2 regions of the Evansella cellulosilytica DSM 2522 genome follow, and region 2 is predicted to be linked to the other one. Evidence: riboswitches for the same ligand, from Rfam matches in the RefSeq annotation. Region 2 holds a riboswitch; the other holds the start of a gene.

Region 1 (7,451 bases), 1.6 Mb from region 2:
CCGCTGTTTGATACGCAACAACCATCTGCACTACTGGGCTTATTACCCCAACTGTATCACAAGTTGCGCCACCTAACGGAACTGTTTCAAGTAAACAGTTTAAGCAAGGCGTCTCGCCAGGAATGATTGTGTAGCTTAAGCCGTAGCTACTAACACAAGCACCGTAAATCCAAGGAATGGAATACTTCTGTGCGATATCATTGATTAATAATCTCGTATCGAAATTATCTGTACCATCAACGATTAAATCTACACCATCTATTAATTGTTCTAGCTCCTCTTTCGTAACATCAAGAACATGAGCGTGAATCGTAACGTCTGAATTAACTTCCTTTAATCTGTTTTTTGCTGCGATCGCTTTTGGAATACGATTTTCAGCATCTTTTTCAGTATATAGCTGCTGTCTCTGAAGATTACTGAACTCGACGTAATCACGGTCGACAATAGTGATCGTTCCGATACCTGCTCGTACTAAATTTTCAGCATTTCCAGTACCTAATGCTCCTGTGCCTACAACAAGTACATGTTTACTACGTATACTTTTTTGTCCCTCTTCCCCTATTGGAGAAAACAGCATTTGTCTTGAATACCGGTTACTCATCCTTTAACTCCTATTCTCCATCATCCGCCACCAACAAATTGAACAAGCTCAAGCTTATCTCCATCTTTAATTGTTGTATTAGCATGATGATCTTTATCGATAATCATCTCATTTAGCTCAACTATGACAACTTTTTTATCCAATTCAAAATGCGTTAATAGTTGTGCTATCGTCATATTTTCTGGGAGTTCATTGCTCTTCCCGTTCACTTGAACAACCATTCTTTATCCTCCGTTCTTGTATAATTTTATCATAGACAGTGGATCTTCTGCCTCAAGAATACCTGACATGATCGCGACTCCTCTAGCCCCAGCACTCATAACTGACTCAACATTAAATGGTGTAATTCCACCTATCGCAATGACAGGAATTGACACCTCATTTACAAGCGCTTCTAGCTGTCGAATACCGCGTGGCGTCACGTCCGGCTTTGACTTAGAAGTAAATATATGGCCATAGAGAACATAGTCTGCTCCTAACCGTTCAGCGTCAATGGCTTCCTCTATCGAGTGAACAGACTTCCCGATTTTTAATTCGGGAAAGCGTTGCTTCACTTCATTGACTTTTAAGCTATGGTATGCGAGTTGAACGCCTGCTACATTTCTTACTGCTGCTACATCTACTCTATCATTTACCACTATTTTCTCTGCCGGGATACCATGCTGTAATAATATATCAATCCCATCAGATAATTGTTTCGCCGATAATTGTTTTTCCCGCACATGAAAATAGTCAACATCAGAGAGTATTAATCTAGCGCATTGGGCAAATTCCTCTAAGGGTTGTTTACCGTTTGATATTACATGAATCTCTTTCCTTGTCATCTTACGTCACCTTTTTTTCGGTAAAACACTATAGTAACTGCCAATCCTTCACTACTGGTTGATACCCCTTTTGCTTGAGTAATGTTTTTATTTCTTCGACAGACCGGTCATCTGAAATTTCAAACTGACTTTGTGTCACATCCGGTTCAGAGTACCCGCCTACAACAGTGGAAGAAGCCGCCGACATTTTTGTTACGCCTAGTGGAATAAGGCTTTCTCTAAATTCTGGTGTTTCACGAGTCGAAATATTAATACCTGCACGTGGTAAAAATAATCTAATCGCTAACATTGCTTGCACAAGGTTTTTATCCGATACAATTACTTTAGGCTGAAAGCTACCTGCGTGTGGCCTCATTCTTGGGAAAGAGACGCCAACTTCTATTTCTAAAAACTTATTTTGTAAATAGCTCGCATGAAGTCCAGTCATATAGCTTTCTTTTCTCCATTCGTCCATACCGAGTAATGCCCCTACATTAATGGACCTTAAGCCTGCCTTTGCCCCTCTTTCAGGAGTATCTAAACGATAGCGAAAGTCTTTTTTCGGACCTGCGACGTGAATATCACGATAAATCTCTTCGTTATACACTTCCTGATAAACCGTTAAGCCATCTATTCCCGCAGCAAATAATTGTTCATATTCATCTTGATCGAGCGGTTGTATTTCGACACCGACAGAAGAAAAATAGTGCTTCAATACTTCCATGCTTTCTTTTAAATACTCAATAGAAGAGTGCTGCTTCGATTCACCGGATAACAGGATGATATGTTTGATACCCATATCGGCAATAATTTTTGCTTCTTTATGGATCTCCTCCATTGTAAGTCGTCTTCTAGGAAAATCATTGTTAAAGCTAAAGCTACAATATTTACATATATTCACACAGTAATCAGATAAATAAAGTGGCAAGTATAGCCCTATCGTTTTTCCAAAGTGCTGTACAGTCAATTGGTGGGCCTTCTGTGCCATCTCTTCTAAATAATTCTCCGCTGCAGGAGATAAAAGTACAAAATAGTCTTCCTCTGTTAATCGCTCCTTTTGAAGTACTTTTTCAACATCTCTAATAGAGACAGATGAAAACATGTCGTCAAAAGGAAGATCCTTTACCGTTTCAAATTTCTCATAAAAACTCATGAAATCGATCCTTTCGTTTTAATGGGATTTTGTCATCTTTTTTATCCTAAAAAGCCCGTTAATGGTGAGCTAGCATGCGCCTTCGCAGATACTGGTCCTAAGCCGGATAAATAACCTATTCTTCCTGCTTTTACTGCCATATCGAATGCTTTTGCCATTTGTACTGGGTCAGTAGCTGTTGCAATCGCCGTGTTTACAAGGACAGCATCCGCTCCCATTTCCATTGCCTCTGCAGCCTCTGATGGCTTGCCGATACCTGCATCAACAACGATTGGAAGGTCAATTTCATCTATCATGATTTGAATCATTTCTTTCATTCTAATTCCTTTGTTTGAGCCAATTGGTGCGCCAAGCGGCATAATTGCTGCTGCTCCTGCATCTACCATACGTTTTGCAGCCATTAAGTCTGGACTCATATAAGGTAAAACAACAAAGCCTTCCTTTGCTAAAACCTCTGTTGCCTTCGTCGTTTCTTCGTTATCCGGTAATAAGTATTTATGATCTGAAATGACTTCAATTTTAATCCAGTTACCCATACCTACTGCTTTAGCCATTCTAGCAATTCGAATCGCTTCCTCTGCCGTTCTCGCGCCAGACGTATTAGGCATAAGCGTTACTTGTTTTGGAATATCGTGTAATATGTCTTCTTCATTACTTTCCACATCGACACGCCTTAGTGCAACGGTTACAACTTCAGAATTTGACTCTGTAATAGCTGCTCCCATTTCTTTATGATCAGCGAACTTTCCGGTACCAACAAATAACCTATTAGTTAACTCTTTTCCACCAATCGTTAATATATCATTCATCATTTTTCCCCCAGTTCTTTTAAAAGCTAATAAGAAAAAGCCTACCAAATTAGGTAAGCTTGTTAAACGCTAGTATAAGTCGTTTACAAGCTTCCCTCCGTTGGCATTAACCAATTCAGGTTCAAAGAGTTGGAATTCACCTCTCAGCCACTTTTTTCAATGGCACCCCTAGCTTTACTATAAATCTTATGGTTACATCATAACAGACATGCGCATCCTTGTGAACCAATACATTACGTCAAAATCCAGCTATGTAATGACTTCGTTTATCCATAAATGTATGATACGATAGCCTTACATAACGAATGACATTTTTCTTACCACTAGGGGTGCCTCAAAGCAATGAGCGTAGTCGTTCAATCTTTTGAAACTCTACTATGAGTGGTTTCTCATAGTGTTCTCGCAACGAACGGAGCCATTGCCATTCGCTGGCCTCGTGCCACACTGGGCTGAGATAAGGAAACCTTAATCCCTTAGAACCTGATCTAGTTTATGCTAGCGTAGGAAAGTGGAGCGGATAGCATTTCTATTTTGAAAACACCGTTCCTATTTGCACGGTGTTTTTTCGTTACGTAAACTTACATCTATTTTTCATATATTATTGAAAGGCGGAGATAGTATGTTAGCACGCGCATTAACAATTGCGGGGTCTGATAGTGGTGGAGGCGCCGGAATTCAGGCAGACTTAAAAACATTTCAGGAGCTTCAAGTTTTTGGGATGTCGGCCATCACCGCGATTACAGCACAAAATACGCTTGGAGTACAAGGGGTTTACCCGTTAGAGCTAAAGGCCATTGAACAGCAAATCACCTCTGTTGCTGATGATATTGGTGTCGATGCTGTGAAAACGGGGATGTTATTTGATGAAAAAAGAATTGAGTTAGTGGCAGAAAAAATAAAGCACTACAAATGGAATAACGTTGTGATAGACCCCGTCATGATCGCAAAGGGAGGTGCTTCGTTATTAACCGATTCATCGATTGAGGCTTTAGTAAATAAGCTACTCCCTTTAGCAACTGTCGCAACACCGAACATCCCTGAGGCTGAAGCAATCACTGGACGTGCAATTACTTCCCTTGATGATCGTAAAACTGCTGCCAAAGACTTTTTAAACATGGGAGTAAAAAGCGTCGTCATAAAAGGGGGGCATGCTTCAAGTGATAACATGGTCGACTTGTTCTTTGATGGTAGTAGCTTTCATTATTTTGAAACACCTAAAGTCGATACAAAAAACACTCATGGAACAGGCTGCTCATTTGCTTCTGCAGTAACAGCAGAGCTAGCAAAAGGTAATACTTTATTTGCTTCGATTGAGAATGCAAAGAAGTTTATTCATTTAGCAATTAAGCACTCCTTAAACATCGGTGGTGGCCATGGTCCTACACATCACGGTGCGCATCGCCAATATCATTTAGACAGCACGGAGGGGAAAACATGGCAAGAATCAATTCCGACAAAATGAAAGATTTCTTAAAGGTTTACTTTATTGCCGGGAGCACTAACGTTCATGGTTCGCTTCCTACTGTTCTCCAACAAGCGATTGAAGGTGGCATCAGCATTTTTCAGTTTCGTGAAAAAGGAAATGGTGCACTAACAGGTGAGTCTAAGATCACTCTTGCAAGAGAGCTGCAACAGCTATGTCAAAAAGCATCTATTCCTTTTATCGTAAACGATGACATTGATCTTGCGATAGAGCTAGATGCTGATGGCGTTCACATTGGACAAGAGGACGATAACATAATAGAGGTACGCAAGAAAATTGGTGACCGTATTCTCGGCGTATCTGCACATACATTAGATGAGGCGAAGGCAGCATTAGCAAGTGGCGCCGATTATTTAGGTGTAGGTCCCGTTTTTCCTACATCATCTAAAGCTGATACACGGGAAGTATGTGGCCCTCACTTTATCGAAGAGCTTCGCCATGAGGGCATTGATGCTCCAATCGTTGCAATTGGGGGAATCAATGTCGAAAATGCTACTCAAGTCGTTCATGGTAAAGCAGATGGGCTATCCGTTATCTCTGCTATCTCCTCCGCTAACGATCCTAGCGATGCTGTAAAAATGCTTAATGAAGCATGGAAATAAACATACTTAAAAAACTAGTGAATGATTTGTCTTTCACTAGTTTTTTTGTGTTTAAGGACTGCATTAATCTAAACAAATTCTCCTTATATTTTTCTCCCTCCCCCACCACGATTAATAAATTCTGCCGTTTTATAAGCATCTATCATTCCGAAAATCCATACAGCAAAATAAGTAAAAAAACCAATAATAACGAACATTAGGAGTACGTTTATAAATTGGATAAACATCAAGAGCACACCTTTTGCTATTTGCCCGTTATAAATTTGACCTAATCCCGTCCAAAGTGCACTTAATACAGCGGCTATACCAGGACTTTTTACCGGTGCTTGATATGCCAAGCCTTCCACCTCTCTTCATTCAACGTTATTAAAGGTATATTAACTGTTATTTAGTTTTATGATGTTTAACTTAGGTGTTAGAATAGATTGTTTATTTTTATAATTGGAAGGGTGGCTAGCGATGGGGCTGTAGTGATTAACGCTATCACATTGAAGGGGCTCGAGCGAAATTGTGTACATACATTTCTCACAGGCGCTCTATCGGCACTTTCTCTTTCTTTTTCCTGCGCTATCTGCTCTAACAAAAACTTCGTAATAAAAAAAAGACGAGGACATCACCTTTTGGTAGTAAGCGATGTCCTTGTCTTATTTAATTTGTTACTCACTTCGTACAGCCAAGTGTAGCAACTAATATTTTATTTTTTACGTCCTCTTCCATCACGGTCTCGTCCGCCGCCGCGACCTCTATCTCTATCGCGATCTTGCTTTGAGGTACGCTTTTTCGCATTGATTCGTGCGCCACCAGTTCCACGGTCTTTACGACGTTTCCCGCCGCCACTGCGACCGCCGCCACCGCCGCCCGATGGACGCTTTTTAGAACGAACCGGTGCTTCGCCAGTGATTTTCACCTGTTTCTTACTTGGCTCTTTCGTCACCATTTGTAATGCTGCGGATACAAGTACAACTGGGTCAAATTCTTCAAGAAGTTGTTTAGCTTCTCCAGTTAATTGTTTACTCGCAGCATTATTAACTGCTTTTTTCAACTCATTCACAGCTTGCTTATGTCTTCCACGCATCGCATCTGCAAGCGTTGGTGCATCCACTTGCTTCATTTTTTGACGTGTGCTTTCTTCTATATATCGTAAGTGATCCTTCTCTTTATGAGTAACAAAACTATACGATATACCTTTTTTACCTGCGCGTCCTGTACGTCCAATACGGTGAACGTAGCTTTCTGAATCTTGAGGTAAATCAAAGTTAATAACGTGAGAAACGTCATTGACATCTAATCCACGTGCTGCAACATCTGTTGCAACCATGACATCAATTGAGCCACGCTTAAACTTGCGTATAACTTGATCACGTCTCTCCTGCTTCATATCACCATGAAGACCTTCTACAGCAAATCCACGAATACTTAATGATTCTGTTAACTCATCTACACGTCGCTTCGTACGTCCAAAGATAATTGCAAGCTCTGGCGTCTCCATATCAAGTAAATTACAAAGCGTATCAAACTTTTCTTTTTCCGATAGAGCGATATAGCGCTGTTCAATATTTTCTACAGTTAACTGTTTCGCTTTTACGGCAATAGAAACAGGCTTGTTCATAAAACGATCTGCTATCGTTTTTAATTTCGGAGGCATTGTTGCTGAGAATAGTAACGTTTGCCTTTCTCCTGGTACTTCTTGTAGGATTGTTTCGATGTCTTCAATAAAGCCCATGGATAGCATTTCATCCGCTTCATCAAGGACGACAATTTTCAAAAACTCAGGACGAATCGTTTTTCTACGCATATGGTCCATGTAACGTCCAGGAGTAGCTACGATAATTTGTGGTCGTTTCTTTAGAGCGGTAATTTGTCTCGTTATTTCCTGACCACCATAAATAGGAAGAGCTTTAATTCCTTTTACTTGTCCTAGCTTATTTAATTCTTCCGCTACTTGAATTGCTAACTCACGCGTAGGTGTTAGCACTAGCGCTTGTGGATGCTTTTCCTCT
Region 2 (7,451 bases):
GCAACCCGGGTTCGTTTCCCTCACCTTCAATCTCCCTTTTTCTCACTCATTCTCTCGGTTTGAACCTGATACTTTTCAACCCGGGTTCCCTTCAACCCGGGTTCGTTTCCCTCACCTTCAATCTCTCTTTTTCTCGCTTATTCTCTCGATTTGAACCTGATACTTTTGAACCCGGGTTCCCTGCAACCCGGGTTCGTTTCCCTCACCTTCAATCTCTCTTTTTCTCGCTCGTTCTCTCGGTTTGAACCTGATACTTTTGAACCCGGGTTCCCTTCAACCCGGGTTCGTTTTCCTCACCTTCAATCTCCCTTTTTCTCAATCATTCTCTCGGTTTGAACCTGATACTTTTGAACCCGGGTTCCCTCCAACCCGGGTTCGTTTCCCTCACCTTCAATCTCTCTTTTTCTCACTCATTCTCTCGGTTTGAACCTGATACTTTTGAACCCGGGTTTCCTGCAACCCGGGTTCGTTTCCCTCACCTTCAATCTCTCTTTTTCTCGCTTATTCTCTCGGTTTGAACCTGATACTTTTGAACCCGGGTTTCCTGCAACCCGGGTTCAATCACCTCACCTTCAATCTCCCTTTTTCTCGCTCGTTCTCTCGATTTGAACCTGATACTTTTGAACCCGGGTTCCCTTCAACCCGGGTTCGTTTCCCTCACCTTCAATCTCTCTTTTTCTCGCTTATTCTCTCGATTTGAACCTGATACTTTTGAACCCGGGTTTCCCGCAACCCGGGTTCAATCACCTCACCTTCTTACTTTCACACCTTTTACTGATGAAACTTCTCTTAAGATACACAGCGTTTAAATGTACAAATTCCAATAAAAAAAACTACCCTTCTGCACCACTATTTGGTTTGGAAGGATAGTCTTCTCATTCATTTTTATCGTTTTATTTACTCCACTAATGCCTGCACTCGCTTCATGACATCTGCTTTTAACGCTTCTAAAAGCTCATTCGTTTCAGCTGCGGAACTTCCGTTTACAGCAAAGTAAAATTTAATTTTTGGTTCTGTACCTGAAGGTCTTAATGCTACCCATGAATCACTACCTAGCTTAAATTTAAGAACGTTAGATTTCGGTAATGCAATGACAGACTTTTCATTCGTCTCTAATGCTGTACTTTGTTGTGCTTGATAATCTTCAAGAATAGCAACAGATTGACCACCTAAAGTAGCAGGTGGATTTGCTCTGAAGTCCTCCATAATGGTGTTGATTTGTTCAACACCTTTTATCCCTTTTAACGTTAACGATTCTAAGTCTTCCTTATAGTAGCCAACTTCCTCAAAAATATCGTTTAACCCTTCGAGTAACGTTTTCCCTTTAGATTTATAGTATGCGGCAACCTCGGCTGCCATTAAGCAAGATTGTACGGCATCCTTGTCTCGTGCAAAATCGCCGATTAAGTATCCGTAGCTTTCTTCATAGCCAAATAAAAATTTGCGCTCATCTGATTCAAACTCTTTAATTTTTTCTCCAATAAATTTGAATCCTGTTAACGTATCAATCGTTTCAATTCCATACTGATCAGCTATTTTTCTTCCAATTTCAGAGGTAACGATCGACTTTAACACTTTATAATTACGATCAAGTTCTCCCTTTTTCTTCTTTTGCTCTAATAAGTAATGCAGTAATAGGGCACCAACTTGATTACCAGTTAATACTTGATATTTTCCTTCAGCATTTTTTACAGCTACACCTACGCGATCTGCATCTGGGTCCGTCCCCATTAGTATATCTGCATCAATTTTTTCTCCATAACTAATTGCAATCGTAAAGGCGTCGTGCTCTTCTGGGTTAGGCGATTTTACAGTAGAGAAATTCGCGTCTGGTTCCTCTTGCTCCTTCACAACTGTCACTTCGTTAAAGCCCATACGTTTTAAGCCTTCTCGGACAGGGTGGTTAGCTGTACCATGAAGTGGTGTAAAGACAATTTTCAATTCGTCCTTCATTTCATTAATGACTTCTTGGTTTTCGACAAGTGTCATTAGTTGTTGATAATAAGCTTCATCAACTTGCTTGTCTATGTATGTGAGTGTACCAGCCTCTAGTAGTTCTGCTTCTTCCTTTACAGGAACCTCTAACTCATTTTCTATTTTATTGACATAGTCGATGATCTCATTCGCCATTTCTGGTGGTACTTGTCCACCGTCTGGACCATACACTTTATAGCCGTTGTATTCAGGAGGGTTATGACTAGCAGTGACGACAATTCCAGCATATGCATGTAAATATCTTACAGCGAAAGAAAGCTCTGGTGTCGGACGTAGGCTAGAGAATACGTAAGTTTTTATACCGTGATAGCCTAATGTTTTTGCAGCCTCTAGGCTGAATTCTGGGGACATATGTCTTGAATCGTAAGCAATTACGACACCTCTGTTGATCGCCTCTTCACCTTCTGCAAGTATATATTGCGCTAAACCTTCTGTAGCTTTACGTACTGTATACAAATTCATTCTGTTCGTACCAGCACCTAGTTCTCCTCGTAATCCACCTGTTCCGAATTCTAAGTTTTTGTAAAATGCGTCCTCTAGCTTTGCCTCATTATCCTTTAATTGATCAAGCTCGTCTTTGTACTCCTTTAATAAATTCGGTGTGTTCATCCATTTTTCATAGTTTTGCTTCCAGCTCATCTAAATATCTCCTTTTTACATAAAATTATCATTATCATTTTATCAAAAAAACACATTTGAACATACATCATTTCGTTTCACCAATAATAAACCATTAATATAAACTAGCGTCATACCACTTATATTGATTACGTCCATTATTTTTTGCATCATATAAAGCAATGTCAGCATGCTTCAACAACGTTTCCATCGTATCACCATCTTCTGGATAGAGAGCAATGCCTATACTTGCAGTAATTTCCCATTCTCCACCGGAAAGTGGCCATGGCTCATTAATGACCTTTAACAAACGTTGTGCAACATCACTCACATGTTGTTTACTATTCATTTGTGACAACAAAATATTAAACTCGTCACCACCTATCCTCGCAATCATATCATCTTTTTGCAGTTCAGAATGTAAACGTTTTGCGACAGATTGCAAAAACTTATCTCCTGCATCGTGACCATGCGCATCGTTTAATTGTTTAAAATTGTCGCAGTCTAAAAACAAACATGCCATGCTTTCACTATTCTTTTTTGCTCTTTCAAGTGACATGAGCATATATTCTTTAAAAAAACCTCTATTCGGCAATCCAGTTAACGGATCATGGTAAGCCATAAAGCGTATTTCTTTTTCATATTCTTTACTTTCTGTTATATCTTTTGCCACTATTAGCATCTTACTTATTTTACTTCCAATTTCAAAAATAGGAATAATATCAACCTTTAGCCATAAGATGCTACCATTCTCATGCTGAACATCCATTTCTATAGAAACTGTCTCTTTTTTACATAAGGCACTTTCAAATTGTTTCTTAAATTCTTCCTTTTTGCCACAATCATGAAACTGTCCAAATACAGAGTGGGATTTATCTATAGGATGATAACCTAATATTTTTTTAAATGAAGGAGATGCATATATAAGGTTTCCATCACTATCAACCAACTGTATTAAGTTTGTTGAGTTTTCAGCAATTAACCTATACCTCTCTTCACTTTCTTCAAGTCGCTTCTCCATTTTTTTTCGTATTGATATATCACGTGTAACGGATAAAATATATGTAATTTCTTTTTTCTCTTCATCAAATATCGGGGTTAATATCGATTCTCCTATATCCCCATTTGCTGTAATCGCCTCAAATGTAATGGATTTTCTCTCTTGAAGTACTTGGCGATATTGATTCATCAAATATTCTGCTCTATCCTTTGGCAATACTGTATCTATCGTTTCCCCAATTGCCCTTTCAGTTAAACCGCTAAGCTTCATTCCTTCTATATTCATGACAGTGTAATAAAAAGTATTATTTTTCACTTCCATTACATAAATAGCATCAACCATGCAGTTTATAAATTTCACAAACTCCTGCTTATGCGTTTGAAATAAAGACCGTAACATCCTTCCCCTCCAAACATTCATCACTCTTTTGCACTTGCATAACAATAATCATACTGTTTTTTCATCATAAATGAAACAATTTCTGACAGGTAATGCGAGTAGTAGTCATCTCCTCACCATTTTACGATATTCCCCTGGAAATAATATGTTTATTTTTTATATTTTTTGTAAAATCATGCGATTCATTGTATTCCTAAAGAAACTTTGATTTAGACATACTGATATTAGCTGCCTCTTATTGCGGAAAGGAAATTATAATCTCCTCTTCCATTTTTACGGAAATGTCTGTATACTTTAAATTGAAAGAAAATTGAATAGCAATAACTAGGGGTGTCCAATGAGTTGGGCTGAGAGAAAAGCACGTTGAAGCTTTTTGACCCTCAGGACCTGATCTAGTTCATACTAGCGTAGGGAAGTTCATGCAGTTACTATCTTGAAAACTACTTCTACTATTACGAAGCCGGGTCCGTCCATAATGGATTCCGGCTTTTTTGTTTGTTGTCATTAGTTTCCAACGCTACGTACTGTGCTAAATCTGTCCTCATTACAAAAAAAGGGAGAGATTTTTTTATGGCAAAAGAAGCATCTTTACAAGAGCAAAACATTTCAATTATGTCTAACTTTGAAGGAAGTCAAAAGGTTTACGTACAAGGCTCACGTGAGGATATTCGAGTACCTATGCGAGAAATTACGTTAGATCCTACGTCAAGCACTTTTGGTGAAGAAGAAAACGATCCAGTGCGTGTTTACGACACTAGTGGTCCTTACACAGATCCTCATGCAAAGGTAGACGTTAGAAAAGGACTTCAACCAATACGTAGGAGCTGGATTCTTGAACGAGAAGATGTGGAAGAATATGACGGTAGAGAAATAAAGCCAGAGGATAATGGCTATAAAGACGAAAATGATCCTAGGAGCAATCATGAAATTTTCTCAGGGCTGAACCGTAAGCCACTGCGAGCAAAAAAAGGTAAAAATGTGACCCAGCTTCATTACGCGAAAAAAGGAATCGTCACTCCTGAAATGGAGTATATCGCGATACGTGAAAACTTATCACCTGAATATGTTCGAGATGAAGTGGCACGTGGACGCGCAATCATTCCATCGAATATTAATCACCCTGAGTCAGAGCCAATGATTATTGGTAGGAACTTTCACGTGAAAATTAATGCGAATATTGGGAATTCTGCGGTATCTTCCTCTATCGTTGAAGAAGTTGAAAAAATGACATGGGCAACGAGATGGGGTGCCGATACGATCATGGATTTGTCTACCGGGAAAAATATTCATACAACGCGCGAGTGGATCATTCGGAACTCTCCTGTACCGGTTGGAACTGTACCCATTTATCAAGCGCTTGAAAAAGTGAATGGGATTGCAGAGGATTTAACGTGGGAAGTATACCGCGACACACTCATTGAGCAGGCAGAACAAGGCGTTGACTACTTCACTATTCACGCAGGAGTCCTTCTTCGCTACGTCCCTTTAACTGCCGAGCGCATGACGGGAATCGTATCTCGCGGGGGCTCCATATTAGCACAGTGGTGTTTATTCCATCATGAGGAAAACTTTTTATATACTCACTTCGAGGAAATCTGTGACATTATGAAAGCATATGATATTGCGTTTTCTCTTGGTGATGGTTTACGACCTGGTTCTATTGCAGACGCCAACGACGAAGCACAGTTTGCAGAGCTAGAGACGTTAGGTGAACTAACACAAATCGCTTGGGAGCACGATGTTCAAGTAATGGTGGAAGGCCCTGGACATGTGCCAATGCATTTAATAAAGGAAAACATGGATAAGCAGCTAGAAACTTGTAAAGAAGCGCCATTCTACACGTTAGGACCGTTAACAACGGATATTGCTCCTGGTTACGATCATATTACGTCGGCTATTGGGGCAGCAATGATCGGCTGGTACGGAACGGCGATGCTTTGTTACGTAACACCGAAGGAGCACCTCGGTTTACCAAACCGTGATGATGTACGCGAAGGTGTAATCACTTATAAGATCGCAGCCCATGCCGCTGACTTAGCAAAAGGACACCCTGGTGCACAAAAACGCGATGATGCGTTGTCGAAAGCGCGTTTTGAGTTCAGGTGGAGAGATCAATTTAAATTAGCATTAGATCCAGAGCGCGCAATGGAGTATCACGATGAAACTTTACCTGCAGAAGGGGCAAAAACGGCACACTTCTGTTCGATGTGTGGTCCGAAATTTTGCAGTATGAGAATTTCACATGATATTCGCTCTTACGCGAAGGAAAATGATTTAGATACAGCAGAAGCAATAGAAAAAGGGATGGAAGAAAAGTCGAAGGAGTTCAAAGAAGGTGGAAGTCAGCTTTACAATAAGGTTTAAGTTTTAGGTGGGGAGTGATTGGTTCGGTCTGAGTTGTGGCTGATTTCGGGGAGTTGCGCATGATTCGGGCTGAGTTTCACATGATTTAACATAAATTGCAAACATAATAACTAATTTAAGTTAGTTGCCGTCAATAAACAGTTATTGTTGGAGGTGAATTCGTGAAGAATGTCCAGGAAATAAGAGCTGACATTGAAAAATTGTACAAAGAAATCGATCTATTGGAAGAAAAGATTATTTCCATTCAAAGTAACTGTAATCATGAATTCAAAGGAGATACTTATTACCAAACTTGTGTTTTATGTAAGAAGGTACGGCCGTTGTATTTTTAGGTTTTGGATGATTTTAACATAGTTACGAATGATTCAGGCCGAGTTACGCATAATTGAACATAATTTATAAGAAAAGAAATGAATATGAACATTCACTGTTCGTAAAAGGAAGCAATGGCTCCACTCACCGCACGACCACTATAAAAAAAATATTTATAGTGGTCTTTAAGGGATTGCGGCGGCTACGCTCATTGCTTAGAGGTTGACTCAAAAGGTAAAAAATCGACCTTTTGAGCCAACCTTCTAGGCACTCTTCATATTTTTATTTAGTGGAAGTGTTATTAAGAAAGTGGTTCCTTGTTTTTCTGTGTCTATTAGCTCGATTTTTCCATTATGGTTTTCTACTATTCGCTGAACGATTGTTAGTCCTAACCCAGTGCCGTTCTCTTTAGAGGTTAGAAATGGATCGAATATCGTATCGGCTAGTTCTGTTGGAATTCCAGGGCCGTTGTCTTCAATAAAAAGCTGATAATGATCACCTATTATTCTCGAATGAAGTGCTATCTTTCCATCTCCATTCAGCGCTTCTATGCCATTTCTAATTAAGTTGTGCAATACTTGCTTCATTTGTTTCTGATCAATAGGAAGTGCGGTTCTTTGTAGGTCTACATCGAAAGAGATACTATTTTTAGGCTGCCCATTACATATTAATGGGAGGATGTCATTTAGTACGTCTTCTATATAAGCCATTTTAAATGATGGTGCACTTGGCTTTGTTAGCAGGAGCATTTCTTCAATAATCG

Evidence for each region. Region 2 has a riboswitch for thiamine pyrophosphate ahead of thiC (phosphomethylpyrimidine synthase ThiC). Riboswitches for the same ligand answer to the same signal wherever they lie in the genome.
Region 1: another riboswitch for thiamine pyrophosphate. It lies ahead of BCELL_RS03925 (thiazole synthase); the one in region 2 lies ahead of thiC (phosphomethylpyrimidine synthase ThiC).

Annotation. Positions count from the first base shown of each region.
Region 1 is NC_014829.1:870,807-878,257, reverse strand. It holds gene BCELL_RS03945 (thiazole biosynthesis adenylyltransferase ThiF) at 1-601, opposite strand, end outside; gene thiS (sulfur carrier protein ThiS) at 622-822, opposite strand; gene tenI (thiazole tautomerase TenI) at 826-1,425, opposite strand; gene thiH (2-iminoacetate synthase ThiH) at 1,454-2,557, opposite strand; gene BCELL_RS03925 (thiazole synthase) at 2,599-3,366, opposite strand; TPP riboswitch at 3,442-3,546, opposite strand; TPP riboswitch at 3,682-3,890, shown strand; gene thiD (bifunctional hydroxymethylpyrimidine kinase/phosphomethylpyrimidine kinase) at 3,986-4,828, shown strand; gene thiE (thiamine phosphate synthase) at 4,801-5,451, shown strand; gene BCELL_RS03910 (hypothetical protein) at 5,535-5,789, opposite strand; gene cshA (degradosome RNA helicase CshA) at 6,146-7,451, opposite strand, start outside.
Region 2 is NC_014829.1:3,932,130-3,939,580, forward strand. It holds gene BCELL_RS18150 (phospho-sugar mutase) at 898-2,634, opposite strand; gene BCELL_RS18155 (diguanylate cyclase) at 2,729-4,012, opposite strand; TPP riboswitch at 4,329-4,443, shown strand; gene thiC (phosphomethylpyrimidine synthase ThiC) at 4,583-6,376, shown strand; gene BCELL_RS22685 (hypothetical protein) at 6,538-6,708, shown strand; gene BCELL_RS18165 (sensor histidine kinase) at 6,952-7,451, opposite strand, start outside.